DNA from 2 places in the Providencia sp. PROV_01 genome. Region 2 is predicted to be linked to the other one. Evidence: predicted binding sites of a transcription regulator. Region 2 holds the regulator's gene; the other holds the start of a gene.
The links. Region 2 encodes PhoB, which activates phosphate uptake and scavenging genes when phosphate is short. Its sites were predicted from a motif close to CTGTCATAAAACTGNCNNAT; they were not measured.
Positions count from the first base shown of each region.

Region 1 (7,899 bases), 2.9 Mb from region 2:
TTTCCGAAATATTATCTAGAAATTGGCGTGGGCCATTCGCTAAAAAATAGAATGGGCTAACCGCCGTGTCTAAGTAGTTACGGACTTTATTGAAAGGCTCAAAACGATGGTCAATCACCACCAGTACAAGTGCAATGATTACCGCAAAAAATATGCGTAACTGTAGGGATGGACCTCGCCTAAAAATTGGCTTCATGTGTGGCTAAGTTTCGCTAATGTCAGAGGAACAAAAAATAGTCAAAACAGTTGGAGAACCTCCCCAACCGTTTCTAAAAGGCCATTTAGTCTTCGCTAAACAGGTCGCCACCGTGCATATCAATCATTTCTAACGCTTTACCGCCGCCACGCGCGACACAAGTTAGTGGATCTTCTGCAACAATAACCGGGATACCCGTTTCTTCCATCAATAAGCGATCTAAATTACGAAGAAGCGCGCCACCACCCGTTAAGACCATACCGCGTTCTGAGATATCTGAGGCCAGTTCAGGAGGACACTGTTCAAGTGCTAGCATTACCGCACTGACAATTCCTGTCAGGGGTTCTTGCAATGCTTCTAAAATTTCATTGGAATTCATTTTAAATCCGCGAGGCACACCTTCAGCAAGGTTACGACCGCGAACTTCAATCTCGTAAACTTCATCGGTTGGGAAAGCAGAACCAATTCCATGTTTGATGCGTTCTGCTGTCGCTTCACCTATCAGCGAGCCGTAATTACGACGTACATAGTTAATGATAGACTCATCGAAACGGTCACCACCAATACGTACCGAAGAAGAGTAAACAACGCCATTTAAAGAAATAACAGCGACTTCTGTCGTACCACCACCAATATCAACAACCATTGAGCCTGTAGCTTCTGATACAGGTAACCCAGCACCAATAGCTGCAGCCATCGGCTCTTCAATTAAGAAGACTTCACGCGCACCCGCACTTAGCGCGGACTCACGAATGGCTTTACGCTCAACTTGTGTTGCACCAACAGGCACACAAACAAGGACTCGCGGACTAGGGCGTAAAAAACTGTTACTATGAACTTGTTTGATGAAGTGCTGTAACATTTTTTCAGTCAAGAAAAAGTCAGCGATAACACCGTCTTTCATTGGCCTGATTGCCGAAATATTGCCTGGTGTACGTCCCAGCATCTGCTTCGCTTCACCACCGACTGCAGCAACGCTTTTTGGCGATCCAGAGCGGTCTTGACGAATAGCAACTACAGAGGGTTCATTTAATTTTACGCCTTGTCCTTTGACATAAATAAGGGTATTGGCCGTACCCAAGTCAATAGACAGGTCATTAGAAAACATGCCACGAAATTTTTTAAACATAACGAAAGAGTTATCCTGCAAGCTGGGGACGAATTTAAACCCGTCTACTCTACCAACCACTTGAAGCTGCCTCAAGGCGTTAATGAGCTGCTTCTATAAATATGGTTAATTCATCTATTTTTCACGTACCGTACTGTACATGCTTCTTATGTAAACGAAGCAGATAAAAACCCCAAAAATAGATATTAATTGTATTCTTTACCTACAGGATAAAATTATACAGAAAAACATCTACTCTTTGGTTGTTATATACTCCATCTTTTTCTTCCCAGTGTGACAAGTTATTGGGGCAACAAGTTCAAATATTATTTAGTTCTTTTTATTATTGCTACACACTGGCTATTTCCAATACAAATTGGGTGAATTCGCTGGGTGTTCGCTCTATTATCTACCAAAAACGCGGCAAATTTATGTCAATACGCAAAATGAATCCGTCGAGATGCGATATTTTGCATGATAAAAGCCTATTTATGCCAGAAAAAAATTATTTTTTACAAATTAATTACAATATTAATAGCTTAAACACTGTCACTACGTCAATGAATTACCCGCAAATTTTAGGCACTTTTAAAGTACATATTTAATCATTTTATTAGGAGTGAAAGATGAAAGCTCTCATCCTGCAACAATCGGAAGATAAAATTATCTCTGGCATTCAACCTCTAACGACAGAAATGCTCCCGGCCGGTGATATTATAGTCGATATTCATTGGTCCACACTCAATTATAAAGATGGGTTAGCCATTTGTGGAAAGGCGGGAGTTGTTCGCCAATATCCGATGGTACCTGGTATCGATTTTTCAGGCGAGATCCACCACAGTGAAGACCCACGCTTCCAAGTTGGCCAACATGTGCTACTGACTGGATGGGGGGTTGGTGAAACGCATTGGGGGGGTTTAGCGTCTCAAGCAAGGGTTCCGGCTAAATATTTAACGCCTCTTCCAGAGAATTTATCTTTAAAGCAAGCGATGGTTATTGGCACTGCTGGCTTTACCGCTATGCTTTGCGTAAACGCTTTAGAAGAAGCGGGTGTGACGCCAGATAAAGGCGAAGTCATCGTGAGTGGCGCTAGCGGTGGTGTTGGTAGTACTGCCGTGCAATTACTGTCTCTACTGGGTTATGAGGTTGTCGCGATTTCAGGTCGAGAAGAAAACAGCAGTTACCTGCAAAGTTTAGGTGCCAAGAGAGTATTACCTCGCAGTGATTTCACTCACCCTGCTAAGCCATTAGACAAACAGCTATGGACAGGGGCGATTGATACTGTAGGCGGTGAATTACTCGCCAATCTTCTTGCACAAACGCACTATAATGGTACTGTTGCTGCCTGCGGTTTAGCCGGTGGCTTCGACTTACCAACTAGCGTCATGCCATTCATTTTACGTAATGTCCGCCTACAAGGTGTGGATTCTGTTTACTACCCTGCTGCAAATCGCACTAAAGTATGGCAGCGCCTTGCAGATACTCTCCCCGCGGCTTTCTATGAGCAAGTCAGCAATGAGATTAAATTAGAAGATTGTGTCGAATATGCAAAAAAACTCTTAAAAAATGAAGTCACTGGGCGTACGCTAGTTAACCTACTAGCGGAGTAACGCATTTATTGCGGTACTCCCGCCTAAATAGGGATTACCGCACATTTTCAAAAATAAATTCGGGTAATTTCTCTGATAAGACCAGTATTTTGCTGCTATATGTCACGAAATAATTATAATGACGGACTTTGTCAGTAGAAAATCCATTTATTTTTATGATAAAAGATGACAAACGCTTAGCATCGCGTTATGTTGTCGGGCTATTGATAATATCGTCGGAGTTAGCAGCATAATGGCAGAAGATATTCACATTTTACTCTTGAATGGGCCAAACCTGAACCTGCTAGGTACACGGGAACCTGATAAATACGGCAACCAAACTCTTGCTGATATCGTATCCAAGCTCGAGGCAGAGGCAAACCCGCTAGGAGTAAAACTGAGTCATTTTCAGTCAAACGCAGAATTTGAACTCATCGATAAAATTCATGCTGCACGTCATGATGTTGATTTTATCCTCATCAATCCGGCTGCATTCACACATACCAGTGTTGCACTACGTGATGCATTACTCGCGGTGAGTATCCCGTTTATCGAGATCCACCTGTCTAATGTGCATGCTAGGGAATCATTTCGCCAACATTCTTATTTCTCCGATAAAGCTATCGGTGTAATTTGTGGTCTAGGTGCTGATGGTTATAGTTTTGCTTTACAGGCAGCGGTTAACCGTCTGCGCCTAATTAATTCAATCCAAATATAAGAGTACGGAATCATATCCATGGATATTCGTAAAATTAAAAAGCTGATCGAGCTGGTCGAAGAGTCTGGCATTTCTGAACTGGAAATTTCTGAAGGGGAAGAGTCAGTACGTATCAGCCGCGTTTCACCTGCTGCTCAGGTTATGGCTGCACCTCAACAGTATTACTCAGCACCGGTTGCACAACAACCTGCTCTGGCTAATGCAGTTGCACCATCTGAAGCAATGGTAGCGCCAGCTGCACCAGCCGCAGTTGCAGGTCACCAAGTTCGCTCACCAATGGTCGGTACTTTCTACCGCGCACCAAGCCCAGAAGCGAAGCCATTTGTCGAAGTTGGTCAAACGGTCAGCGTTGGTGATCCACTTTGCATCGTTGAAGCGATGAAAATGATGAACCAAATCGAAGCAGATAAAGCAGGCGTTGTTAAAGCCATTCTGTTGCAAAACGGTGATGCAGTAGAATTTGACGAGCCATTAGTTGTCATCGAATAACGAGGCGTTTCCATGCTGGAAAAAATTGTTATTGCTAACCGTGGAGAAATCGCATTACGTATTTTGCGTGCCTGTAAAGAACTTGGCATCAAAACAGTAGCGGTTCACTCTACGGCAGATAGCGATCTAAAACACGTGTTACTGGCTGATGAAACAATTTGTATCGGCCCAGCAGCATCAGCGAAAAGTTACTTAAATATCCCTGCGATTATCTCAGCAGCGGAAATTTCAGGTGCGCAAGCAATTCACCCAGGATATGGTTTCTTGGCTGAAAATGCAGATTTCGCAGAACAAGTTGAAAACTCAGGTTTTGTTTTTATCGGTCCAAAAGCTGAAACCATCCGCCTAATGGGTGATAAAGTTTCTGCCATTAACGCGATGAAAAAAGCCGGTGTACCTTGCGTTCCGGGTTCTGATGGCCCATTAGGGAACGACACTGAAAAAAATAAAGCCATCGCGAAACGTATCGGCTACCCTGTCATCATCAAAGCATCTGGTGGTGGTGGTGGTCGTGGTATGCGTGTGGTACGTAATGAGAAAGATTTAGAATCTTCTATCAACCTAACACGTGCTGAAGCGAAATCCGCTTTTAATAATGATATGGTTTACATGGAAAAATTCCTTGAAAACCCACGTCATATTGAAATTCAAGTCATGGCTGATGGCCAAGGCCATGCGGTTTACTTGGCTGAGCGTGACTGTTCAATGCAGCGTCGCCACCAAAAAGTGGTTGAAGAAGCACCAGCTCCAGGTATTACACCTGAAATTCGCCGCAATATCGGTGAGCGCTGTGCCAATGCGTGTATTGAAATCGGTTATCGCGGTGCAGGTACTTTCGAATTCTTATTTGAAAACGGTGAGTTCTACTTCATCGAAATGAATACCCGTATTCAAGTTGAGCACCCAGTCACTGAAATGATCACTGGTGTAGACTTGATTAAAGAGCAGCTGCGTGTTGCATCTGGGTTACCATTATCAGTTAAGCAGGAAGATATTGTGGTTCACGGCCATGCTGTGGAATGCCGTATCAACGCAGAAGACCCGAATACCTTCATCCCTAGTCCGGGAAAAATCACCCGTTTCCACTCTCCTGGTGGTTTTGGCGTACGTTGGGAATCTCATATTTACGCAGGCTACACTGTACCTCCGTATTATGACTCAATGATTGGTAAATTAATTACTTATGGTGAAACTCGTGAAATCGCTATTTCTCGTATGAAAAATGCGTTAAACGAACTTATCGTCGATGGTATTAAAACCAATATTGAACTGCACCAAATGATTATGAGCGATGAAAATTTCCAAAAAGGCGGAACTAACATCCACTATTTAGAGAAAAAACTGGGTATTGCTGAATAAGTCAGCGATAACCTGTTTAACTCATCGTTAATCGATACCGTAACGCGCTGCGTTACGGTATTTTTTTATGCTAAATACGCTTTATTGCACTTTTCTTCTGCTATTTTTCACACTCAGCCCACGGATTATCGTACAATTGCTGATTATTTTTTTATGGGAATGAAGGGGAATAACGGGTGGATAAACGTTTTCTTCAATCAAATAAAGAAGCACGCTGGTCATTTTATTTGACTATCGCCTATCTAGTCGGCTGGGTTATTAGTGCCTACCTGCCGGACAATACACTTGGAGTTACAGGGCTACCACTGTGGTTTGAATGGTCTTGTCTCATCTTACCCATCATTTTTATTTTGCTCTGCATTATAATGGTTAAACTGATTTTTAAAGACATCTCTCTGGAGGAGAATGATGCAGATTGAAGTTCTCCTGCCTCTCGTCGGCTACCTAGCTCTCGTCTTTTTGCTATCCATTTATGCATATAAAAAACGAACAAAAGGCGAGTTTTTAAATGAATACTTTTTAGGTAATCGTTCAATGGGCGGCTTTGTCCTTGCGATGACCATTACCGCTACCTATATTAGTGCGAGTTCTTTTATTGGTGGGCCGGGAGCTGCCTATAAATATGGCCTAGGTTGGGTGCTATTGGCGATGATCCAACTGCCTGCTATTTGGCTTTCCCTCGGCGTACTTGGTAAAAAATTTGCTATTTTGGCGCGTCGCTATAATGCCGTTACGCTCAACGATATGCTGTATGCACGCTACCAAAGCCGATTTTTAGTGTGGTTTGCCAGTGTTAGCCTGCTCATTGCCTTTTTTGGTGCCATGACAGTGCAATTTATTGGTGGTGCGCGCTTATTAGAAACAGCAGCAGGTATTCCATATACTTACGGGTTAATAATTTTTGGGGTTTCCATCGCACTCTACACCGCAATTGGTGGGTTTAGAGCTAGCGTATTAAATGACGCACTGCAAGGGCTAGTGATGCTATTAGGCACGGTGATCCTACTAGTGGCGATTATTTACCATGCCGGTGGTCTACCCTCTGCAATAGAAAAAATGCATAGCATAGACCCGAAATTGGTATCGCCTGAAGGTGCAGATGACATTTTAAGCGGGCCATTTTTAGCGTCATTTTGGGTTTTGGTCTGTTTTGGGGTGATAGGCTTACCTCACACCGCAGTACGTTGTATTTCATATAAAGACAGTAAAGCGGTTCACCGCGGCATTATTTTGGGAACTATCGTCATGGCAGTGCTGATGTTTGGTATGCACTTTGCAGGCGCTCTCGGTCGCGCAATTTTACCTGACCTCACGATCCCAGACCAAGTGATCCCGACCTTGATGGTACAAGTTCTGCCACCTTTCGCTGCGGGGATCTTCCTAGCGGCACCAATGGCTGCGATTATGTCGACGATCAACGCACAACTGCTGCAATCCTCAGCGACCATCGTAAAAGATATCTATCTGAACACTGTGCCAAAGCAAATCAAAAATGAAAAGCGTCTTGCGCGGATCTCTAGCCTTTCCACTTTGGTCTTAGGTGCGTTGCTTTTAGTTGCAGCATGGAACCCGCCTCAAATGATTATCTGGCTGAACTTACTGGCTTTTGGTGGTTTAGAAGCCGTTTTCTTGTGGCCATTAGTCCTCGGGCTCTATTGGGAAAAAGCCAATGGAACAGGTGCAATCAGTGGTATGGTCGTCGGTGGCGTCAGCTATGCCATATTGGCAAGTTTTAAAATTGAAATCATGGGCTTTCACGCTATCGTCCCATCACTGATTTTTAGTCTTATTGCCTTTTTTGTCGGTAATCTTTTTGGCAAAAATCCAGTACAATCACCAGCAAACGAACAGGTAACTAGCACTCACTGATTCCTATCTACTGATAGGTGAATTTGGCGTTACCTAATGTAAATGAACAAATGCAATGCTCTAGATAATTCGCGTCATAGATAGGCGGCAAACGAGCTAATCCCTAGGAGCATACACCAGTATGTGACTAGAGTTAGTGAGCGCAGCCAACAACGCTATGGCGTGAAGAATGACGAGCATTTTAGAAGAGAAAAAACAATGCCTTGGATACAAATAAGACTAAACTCAACCGCAAAAGATGCTGAAAACCTTGGCGATGAGTTAATCGAAACAGGGGCGGTATCCGTCACTTTTCAAGATAGCCATGACACACCCGTGTTTGAGCCACTTCCAGGGGAAACACGTCTTTGGGGTGATACAGATGTTATCGGGCTCTACGATGCAGAAACCGACATGAAACTTGTCGTCGCTCAACTAGAAAATAGTCCTCTACTGGGCACGGGTTTTATCCATAAAATCGAACAATTAGAAGACAAAGATTGGGAAAGAGAGTGGATGGATAATTTTCATCCAATGCGCTTTGGAGAACGTTTATGGATCTGCCCAAGCTGGCGTGATGTACCCGATCCAA
Region 1 is NZ_JBRFKD010000002.1:3,981,115-3,989,013, forward strand. Features, by position in the region: gene mreC (rod shape-determining protein MreC) at 1-196, opposite strand, end outside; gene ACU696_RS19305 (rod shape-determining protein) at 282-1,325, opposite strand; gene acuI (acrylyl-CoA reductase (NADPH)) at 1,931-2,914, shown strand; gene aroQ (type II 3-dehydroquinate dehydratase) at 3,147-3,611, shown strand; gene accB (acetyl-CoA carboxylase biotin carboxyl carrier protein) at 3,630-4,100, shown strand; gene accC (acetyl-CoA carboxylase biotin carboxylase subunit) at 4,113-5,459, shown strand; gene ACU696_RS19330 (YhdT family protein) at 5,636-5,878, shown strand; gene panF (sodium/pantothenate symporter) at 5,868-7,328, shown strand; gene prmA (50S ribosomal protein L11 methyltransferase) at 7,527-7,899, shown strand, end outside.
Region 1: acuI (acrylyl-CoA reductase (NADPH)) is a predicted target of PhoB. The motif match lies at 1,723-1,742, and genes of this name have one in related genera.

Region 2 (7,899 bases):
TCTGTTTGCTGCTGCTGTTGCCGCTGTAACTGCTCGACTTCATTTGAAAGTATCTGTTGTTTTTCGGGCAAGCTGGCCAGTTTATCAGCTAATTCGAAAATAAAATGGCCTTGTTGTTGCCAACTGCCTATTTGTGAACTGAGCTCAGCGTCTTTTGGGTGTTCTTCTAGGAATATATTGTGTTTTTTTAACTCAATGTACGCATTTTGGATCTGACTTTGCGTTTCACTAACTAAGCATTGCTTTTGCTGAAGAGTGATTTGTTGTTGTTCAATTTGCTGTTTAATTTCAGATTGTTGCTGTTTCAATTGTGCAATTTGGTTATCAAGAGGCCTGACTGTTTCATCAATCAATTGATGTTGTTGTTTGGCAAAATCAAGGTGTTGTTGATACTCGGATTGCGATTTAAACAACTTTTCTTGCAGTGGGGTGCGCTCAGTTTGTTGGGTTTGCAAGCTAAGTTTCAAATGGTGTTGTTTATTCGTGTATTCAGTGAGTTGTTGCTGTTGTCGTTCAACTTCCTGCCATAATGGACGAAGGGATTCCGCAGGGGCACTATCAGCTAATCTTTTTAATTGAGGTTGCGCGGCTTGGAACTCAAGTTCGTTTTTTTTGAGTTCTTCATCAAGTGATTGCATGCGCTGGGTGAGTTGATGATATTGTTGCCACCAATTAACCCCTTGTTGGTGGCGAGCACGCTGTTGCTTGGTTTGTGCTTCTTGTTCAAGCAAATCGTTTTGCTGTACCAATAATTCTTGATGTTCTACTTCTGTGAGTAAATTAATGTTTTGCGCTTTTGCTTTTAGCAAATCTAAGTCAATTTTGGCTTGCTTGTGTTGATTAAAAACATAAATTGAAATTTGGCTATAAATTTCGGTGCCTGTAATTTCTTCAAGTAAATCAGCGCGTTCTTTCTCAGAGGCATTTAAAAAAGCCGCGAAGTCCCCTTGGGAGAGTAAAATGGATTTAGTAAAACGCTCATAATCAAGCCCTGTTATTTGCGCCACTAATTCTTTTATCTCTGTGATTTTTACGGTCAATATTTTACCATCAGCAACCGTTGCAAGCTCAGCTTTAGGCTGTTGTAAATTGCCATCAGGTTTCCCTCCAGCCCGTCGTTGGCTCCAAAAGGCTCGATAAGCTTTACCTTTGACCTCAAACTCTACCTCCGCGAGGCATTCCCCTGTATGGCGAGTCATCAGTTCATTTTGTGCATTAGAAATGGTTTTTAAACGCGGTGTTCGGTGATAAAGCGCGAGGCAAATCGCATCTAATAAGGTCGTTTTTCCTGCACCGGTGGCACCCGTAATGGCAAACAGGCCATTGCTAGCAAATGGCTCTTCAGTGAAATCAATTTTCCATTCACCTCTAAGAGAGTTAATATTTTTTAAACGTAAACTTAAAATTTTCATATTAACTTTCCTTGCTCAGTTGCAATGCGTCATAAGATTGTTGAAATAGCTGGAATAGACGCTGTTCACGCTCAGGATCTTCTAAAGACTCTTGAGCAAGGCGGCGTAAAAAAACGTCTTCTACGGTGAGTTCACTCAATGTTTCATTGGCCAAGGTTTGGCTTTGTCCCTGTATTTGCTTGCGTGCACGGCGTAGTATTACGACTTCGACTGGGAGGTCTTGTGTCAAAGCTTCAATACGTTGTTGGATATCAGCGAGGTAATCTTGTGAAGCAACTTCAATATCAAGCCAAACCGGTTTATCACCTTGGTAATCTTTCCATATCTCTAATTGCTGTTCTATTTGGTTTAAGGAGCCTTTAATACTTTGTAATGGCTGAATAGTCGGGATTTCCAGTGGTGTGATTTGAGTCAATTCACTTCCGCTGAATTCAACAAGGCAGACACTTTTTTGTTGTGTTGTTTCGTCAAAGCTCAATGCAATAGGTGAACCGCAGTAGCGAATATTTTCTTGTCCTCCAATCACTTGGGACCGGTGAATATGGCCAAGGGCGATATAGTCAGCAGGCGGAAAAGCCCCTGAAGGAAACGCATCTAACGTACCAATATAAATATCTCGTACAGAGTCAGTTAAGGCTGCGCCGACAACAGTTAAATGGCCTGTTGCAATAATTGGAATATCCAGCCCCAAAGCGGTTCGCTGTTCTAGCGCGAGTTGGTAGCTGGCTTGGTAATGATCATGAATAGCTGTTTGCAGCGAGCGTTGTTTCTCTTCAATATTTTGTCCTGCAATACTTAGTTGAATATCTCGAGGGCGTAAAAAAGGAATGGCACAGACTAAACCAATAGGTTGAGCCTGTTTATTGACTAAGGTAACAACATGGGGCTCACTTCCCGACGTAATGACTTGTGTATTTAAGTAACGAAGTAGAGCACTTGATTCATTGAGTACAGAAACTGAGTCGTGATTACCGCTTAAAATGACTAATTGGCAGCCTGTTTTTTGTAAATCAACAATAAATTTGTTGTACAGTTCACGTGCATAGCTAGGCGGAGAGCCTGTATCGAAGATATCACCAGCAACGATGACTGCATCAACGTGATGTAATTCCACTTGTTCAACGAGCCAATTCAAGAAATGTTGGTGCTCAGGCGCACGGCTTTTGGTAAAAAAATACTGACCAAGGTGCCAGTCTGAAGTATGAATAATGCGCATGAGCTATCAATTCCTATCAACAATAATGTGCACGAGCGTTCGATAACTAAGTATACCTGATCCAGATAACTCGTTGAGGGATGTTTGCGGCTTTATTACCATGTTGCGGAAATATTTCACTTAAATGACATTTAACCGCTAAAATAAAGATTAATATGAGTTTTGCTCATTGATATTCATAATTCTGTCATAAAAGTGACGCATAATACTTTCACATTTTAAATGTCTTCTTAATTTTACAGGAACAATCATGGCAAGACGCATTCTAGTTGTTGAAGATGAAGCGCCCATCCGAGAAATGGTTTGTTTTGTATTAGAACAGAATGGTTTTCAGCCTATTGAAGCTGATGATTATGACAGTGCGATTGCACAACTCGTTGACCCTCTACCCGATCTCGTACTACTGGATTGGATGATCCCAGGGGGCTCCGGTATCCAAGTAATTAAGCATATGAAGCGTGATAGCGCAACACGTGACGTTCCTGTCATGATGTTAACCGCACGAGGAGAAGAAGAAGACCGCGTAAAAGGTTTGGAAGTTGGCGCGGATGACTATCTGATTAAGCCGTTTTCACCAAAGGAATTAATCGCTCGGGTAAAGGCAATTTTACGTCGTATTTCACCAATGGCGACGGAAGATATTATTGAAATGAATGGGTTAACGTTAGACCCTACTTCTCATCGTGTGACCAGCAATGAAATCCCTATCGATATGGGGCCAACTGAATATAAATTACTGCATTTCTTCATGACTCACCCTGAACGCGTATATAGTAGAGAACAGCTACTAAATTATGTATGGGGAGCCAATGTGTATGTGGAAGATAGAACCGTTGATGTCCATATTCGGCGGTTAAGAAAGGCACTAGAGACGGAAGGTCATGATAAAATGGTACAAACTGTACGCGGTACAGGTTATCGTTTTTCTATCCGTTACTAAAAACCACAAAGGGAGAGGCATGCGTGCTTGAACGTTTATCGATTAAGCAGCTGATTTGGGGGCTGTTTTTATTTATCTTACCCGCCCTTATCTTATCGGTTTTTATTGGCCACCTAGCGTGGCTATTAGTGATATCGCTACTTGCTGCACTGACATGGCATGGGTATAACCTACTTAAACTTTCTTACTGGTTGTGGCTCGATAAAAGCATGTTACCACCCGAGGGGAAAGGAGGGTGGGAACCGATATTTTATGGCATCTACCAGATGCAACAACGTAATCGTAAACGCCGTCGTGAGCTAGGCCAGTTAATTAAACGGTTTCGTAGTGGTGCAGAATCACTACCTGATGCCGTGGTTATGATGACAACAGAAGGGAATATCTTCTGGTGTAATCGTCATGCGCAGGCTTTACTCGGTTTCCGTTGGCCTGAAGATAATGGCCAACATATTTTTAATTTATTACGTTACCCAGATTTTAGCCGATACTTCACCATTAAGCGTTATGACCAAGCGCTGACTATCGAGCTCAATAGTGGTGAAATTGTTGAATTTCGTATCTTGCCGTATACCGAAGGGCAGTTATTGATGGTAGCTCGAGATGTGACAGAAAAACGCCGTTTGGAAAAGGCCCGTAGGGACTTCTTTGCGAATGTAAGCCATGAATTACGAACTCCTCTTACTGTCATTCAAGGCTACCTTGAAGTCATGGATGACCAAGAAAATGTCACTGCGGCCAATAAAAAAGCACTGCATGTCATGCAAGAGCAAACTCATCGTATGGATAACTTGGTTAAACAGCTTTTGCAGTTATCACGTATAGAAATTGCTCCTCAAATTAACCTTGATGAGCAAGTGAATATCCCTGTCATTCTCAAAATGATTGAGCAAGAAGCGTTAAGTTTAAGCCAAGGGCGCCACCAGTTTGAATTTCATGTTGATGAAAAATTGCGTGTCCATGGTAATGAAGAACAATTACGAAGTGCAGTGGCGAATTTAGTCTATAACGCAATCAGCCATACGCCAGAAGGCACCAAAATTTGGGTTGAATGGCAAAGAAATGGTCAGGGTGCTCGTTTTAGTGTGAGAGATAACGGGCAAGGGATACCTACAGAGCATATTCCTCGTTTGACAGAACGGTTTTATCGGGTAGATAAAGCACGCTCCCGCCAAGGCGGTGGAGGTACCGGCCTTGGGTTGGCTATTGTTAAACATGCATTACAGCACCATAGCAGCCAATTGGTGGTAACAAGTCAATTAGGTAAAGGGAGTGAGTTTTCATTTACTTTACCGCCAGTATTTATTGTTGATGACAAAAAACTTAAAAATGGGTAAATAATTCCACTTTGTTAATATAATCAAAATATTAATAAAGTGGATTATTTCTATTTATCAATCCATACCTGTATTAAATTCAAAACATATATATTTAATGCTGATTATTGCTATCACATTAATTATATATTCTGTTAAATAATCAATTTTAATCACCAGAAAAAGACGAGTTGTTCATTTTTCGAGCAAAGCATATAACGAGTATTGGGATTTTACTGAAAGTAATCACTAGTTCTGAAAATTAGTTTAGTTATTTATTCTTGTTTTTCGGTTTGCTATTGCCTTTTTGCCCTATAAAAGTTCTACTTGTTGTCAGTTATTGGCGAATTTTTCTGTTTTTTGACTTTTCATTTCGTATGATACAAACAAACATGCTTTTTTATATTGTTAACAGTATGTTTATCAGAATTCTATCTCGCTATATATATTTCAAAGGGTTGCTAAGTGTAAACCCATAATTTTCTATTTTGTCACTTAAAAATAACATAATATGGCTCATCGTTTATCATCAAGAGATATCATCGCATTAGGCTTTATGACTTTTGCGTTATTCGTAGGGGCAGGAAACATTATCTTTCCCCCCATGGTTGGCTTGCAGGCAGGGGAACAAGTTTGGACTGCGGCACTAGGGTTTTTGGTTACAGGCGTGGGTTTACCTGTTTTAACCGTTATTGCGCTAGCTAAAGTGGGTGGGGGCATTGAAGCGCTCAGTACACCCGTTGGCAAAACGGCAGGGTTACTATTGGCGGTTGTTGCTTATTTGTCTGTAGGGCCTCTATTTGCAACGCCAAGAACGGCGACTGTATCCTATAAAGTCGGTATCGCACCTTTATTCGGTGGTGAGTCCGATATGCTGTTACTTATCTACAGCGTAGTTTACTTCGTTTTAGTTATCGGTATTTCACTATATCCCGGAAAACTGCTCGATAGCGTTGGGCACATTTTAGCACCTGTAAAAATGTTAGCCTTGGCTATTTTGGGTATTGCGGCTGTCATGTGGCCTGCGGGGGATCCGATCCCTTCTACAATAGAATACCGTGAGATGGCTTTCTCGAATGGCTTTATCAATGGTTATCTAACTATGGATACCCTTGGTGCTATGGTATTTGGTATCGTTATTGTTAATGCGGCGCGTTCAAGGGGTATCGAAAACTCTTCACTATTAACCCGTTACACTATGTGGGCAGGGTTAATTGCAGGGGTATTATTAACTCTGGTCTATTTGTCCTTGTTTAAGCTTGGTGAGAATAGCGGTTCGTTAATTCCAAACCCTGCTGATGGCGCTGATATTTTACATACCTATGTTCAATATACTTTTGGTAATTACGGTAGCTTCTTCCTTGCGGTATTAATCTTTGTTGCCTGTATGGTAACTGCCGTGGGTTTAACTTGTGCCTGTGCCGAGTTCTTTAGCCGCTATGTACCGATTTCTTACCGTAAACTGGTATTGATCTTGGGTGTGTTCTCCATGGTGATCTCAAACTTAGGTTTGAGTAAGTTAATCGCCTTCTCATTACCCGTGCTAGTTTCAATTTATCCACCTTGTATTGTCTTAATTTTATTAAGCTTTACTTTGAAGTGGTGGAAAAACCCAACGATAGTGATTGCGCCGACAATGTTAGTTAGCTTTGTCGTCGGTTTAATCGGTGCCGTAAAAGCGTCAGACCATCTTAAAGGTTATATTCCTGAATGGATGACAGCAATGCCACTGTATAAACAAGACTTAGTCTGGGTATTACCAACTGTTGTTGTGATGGTCGTGGCTATTTTATGCGATAAGTTTGTGTCACCTGCTGCACAGCATAAGCAAGTGTAATTAATTGAAATTACAAAAAAGGAGCTAAATAGCTCCTTTTTCTATTTTATTAGGCCATTAATCAACACCGACAGCACTCCCTGCTGGGCGACGTACATCGTTAGAGCCATAAATGAAACCTTCGCGAACTTTCCCTGAAACAGCGGAATCATTACCCGAAGATTTGGCACTAACACCAGCTCCTTCAGGGATCGCGACCATAATCAGCTCGGCGGCACCCCACGGTGTTTGTTCAACCATCTGGTAACCCATTTTATCGAGTAGTGCTAAGGTGTCTTTAGAAACGCCTCTTTGCTCATAATAAACCTCATCAGGGAGCCACTGGTGGTGAATACGCGGTGCATTAACGGCTTCTTGTGGTGGCATACCATGGTCGATAATATTTAAAGCGGTTTGCAGCGTAATCGAAATAATTCGTGAGCCTCCGGGTGAACCGAGAACTAGAAATACTTTGCCATCTTTCGTCACGATAGTTGGGCTCATGGATGACAGTGGGCGCTTACCTGGTGCAATAGAATTGCGTTCACCTTGTACTAAACCATACAGGTTTTTTTCACCTACTTTGGTGGTGAAGTCATCCATTTCATCGTTTAAGAAAAAGCCAGTTCCGGGCGGGATCACCACAGAGCCAAAGCGACCATTAATCGTGTAAGTAGTTGAAACCGCATTTCCTTTTTCATCGACGACAGAGTAATGCGTGGTCTCCGGTTTTTCGTGAGGCCCTATTCCTGGTTGAACTTGCGTGGATGGCGTTGCTTGGTTGGGTTTGATTTCTTTGCGTAACTCTTCTGCATAGGCTTTGCTGAGTAGCTTTTCCGTTGGGTTATCGACAAACTCAGGATCACCGAGGAAGGTATTTCTGTCCATATAAGCATGGCGCATCGCTTCCGTTAGAGTATGAATATAGTCCGCGGAGTTAAAGCCCATTTCTTTGAGGTCATACCCTTCTAAGATATTAAGCGTTTGGCAGATAGTCACTCCACCTGAACTTGGTGGTGGTGCAGAAATAAATTGATAGCCTCTATAGGTACAGCTAACAGGCGCTGTATCTGTGATAGTAAAATCTGCAAAATCTTTTGCGGTTAAGATGCCGCCATTTTTCTTAGAGGCTTCTTCCACAATTTTGGGGATTTCTCCTTTGTAAAAAGCAGAAGGGCCATTTTGGGCAATTTTTTCTAAGG
Region 2 is NZ_JBRFKD010000002.1:1,080,578-1,088,476, forward strand. Features, by position in the region: gene ACU696_RS05495 (AAA family ATPase) at 1-1,412, opposite strand, end outside; gene sbcD (exonuclease subunit SbcD) at 1,414-2,628, opposite strand; gene phoB (phosphate regulon transcriptional regulator PhoB) at 2,879-3,568, shown strand; gene phoR (phosphate regulon sensor histidine kinase PhoR) at 3,592-4,902, shown strand; gene brnQ (branched-chain amino acid transport system II carrier protein) at 5,393-6,718, shown strand; gene ggt (gamma-glutamyltransferase) at 6,776-7,899, opposite strand, start outside.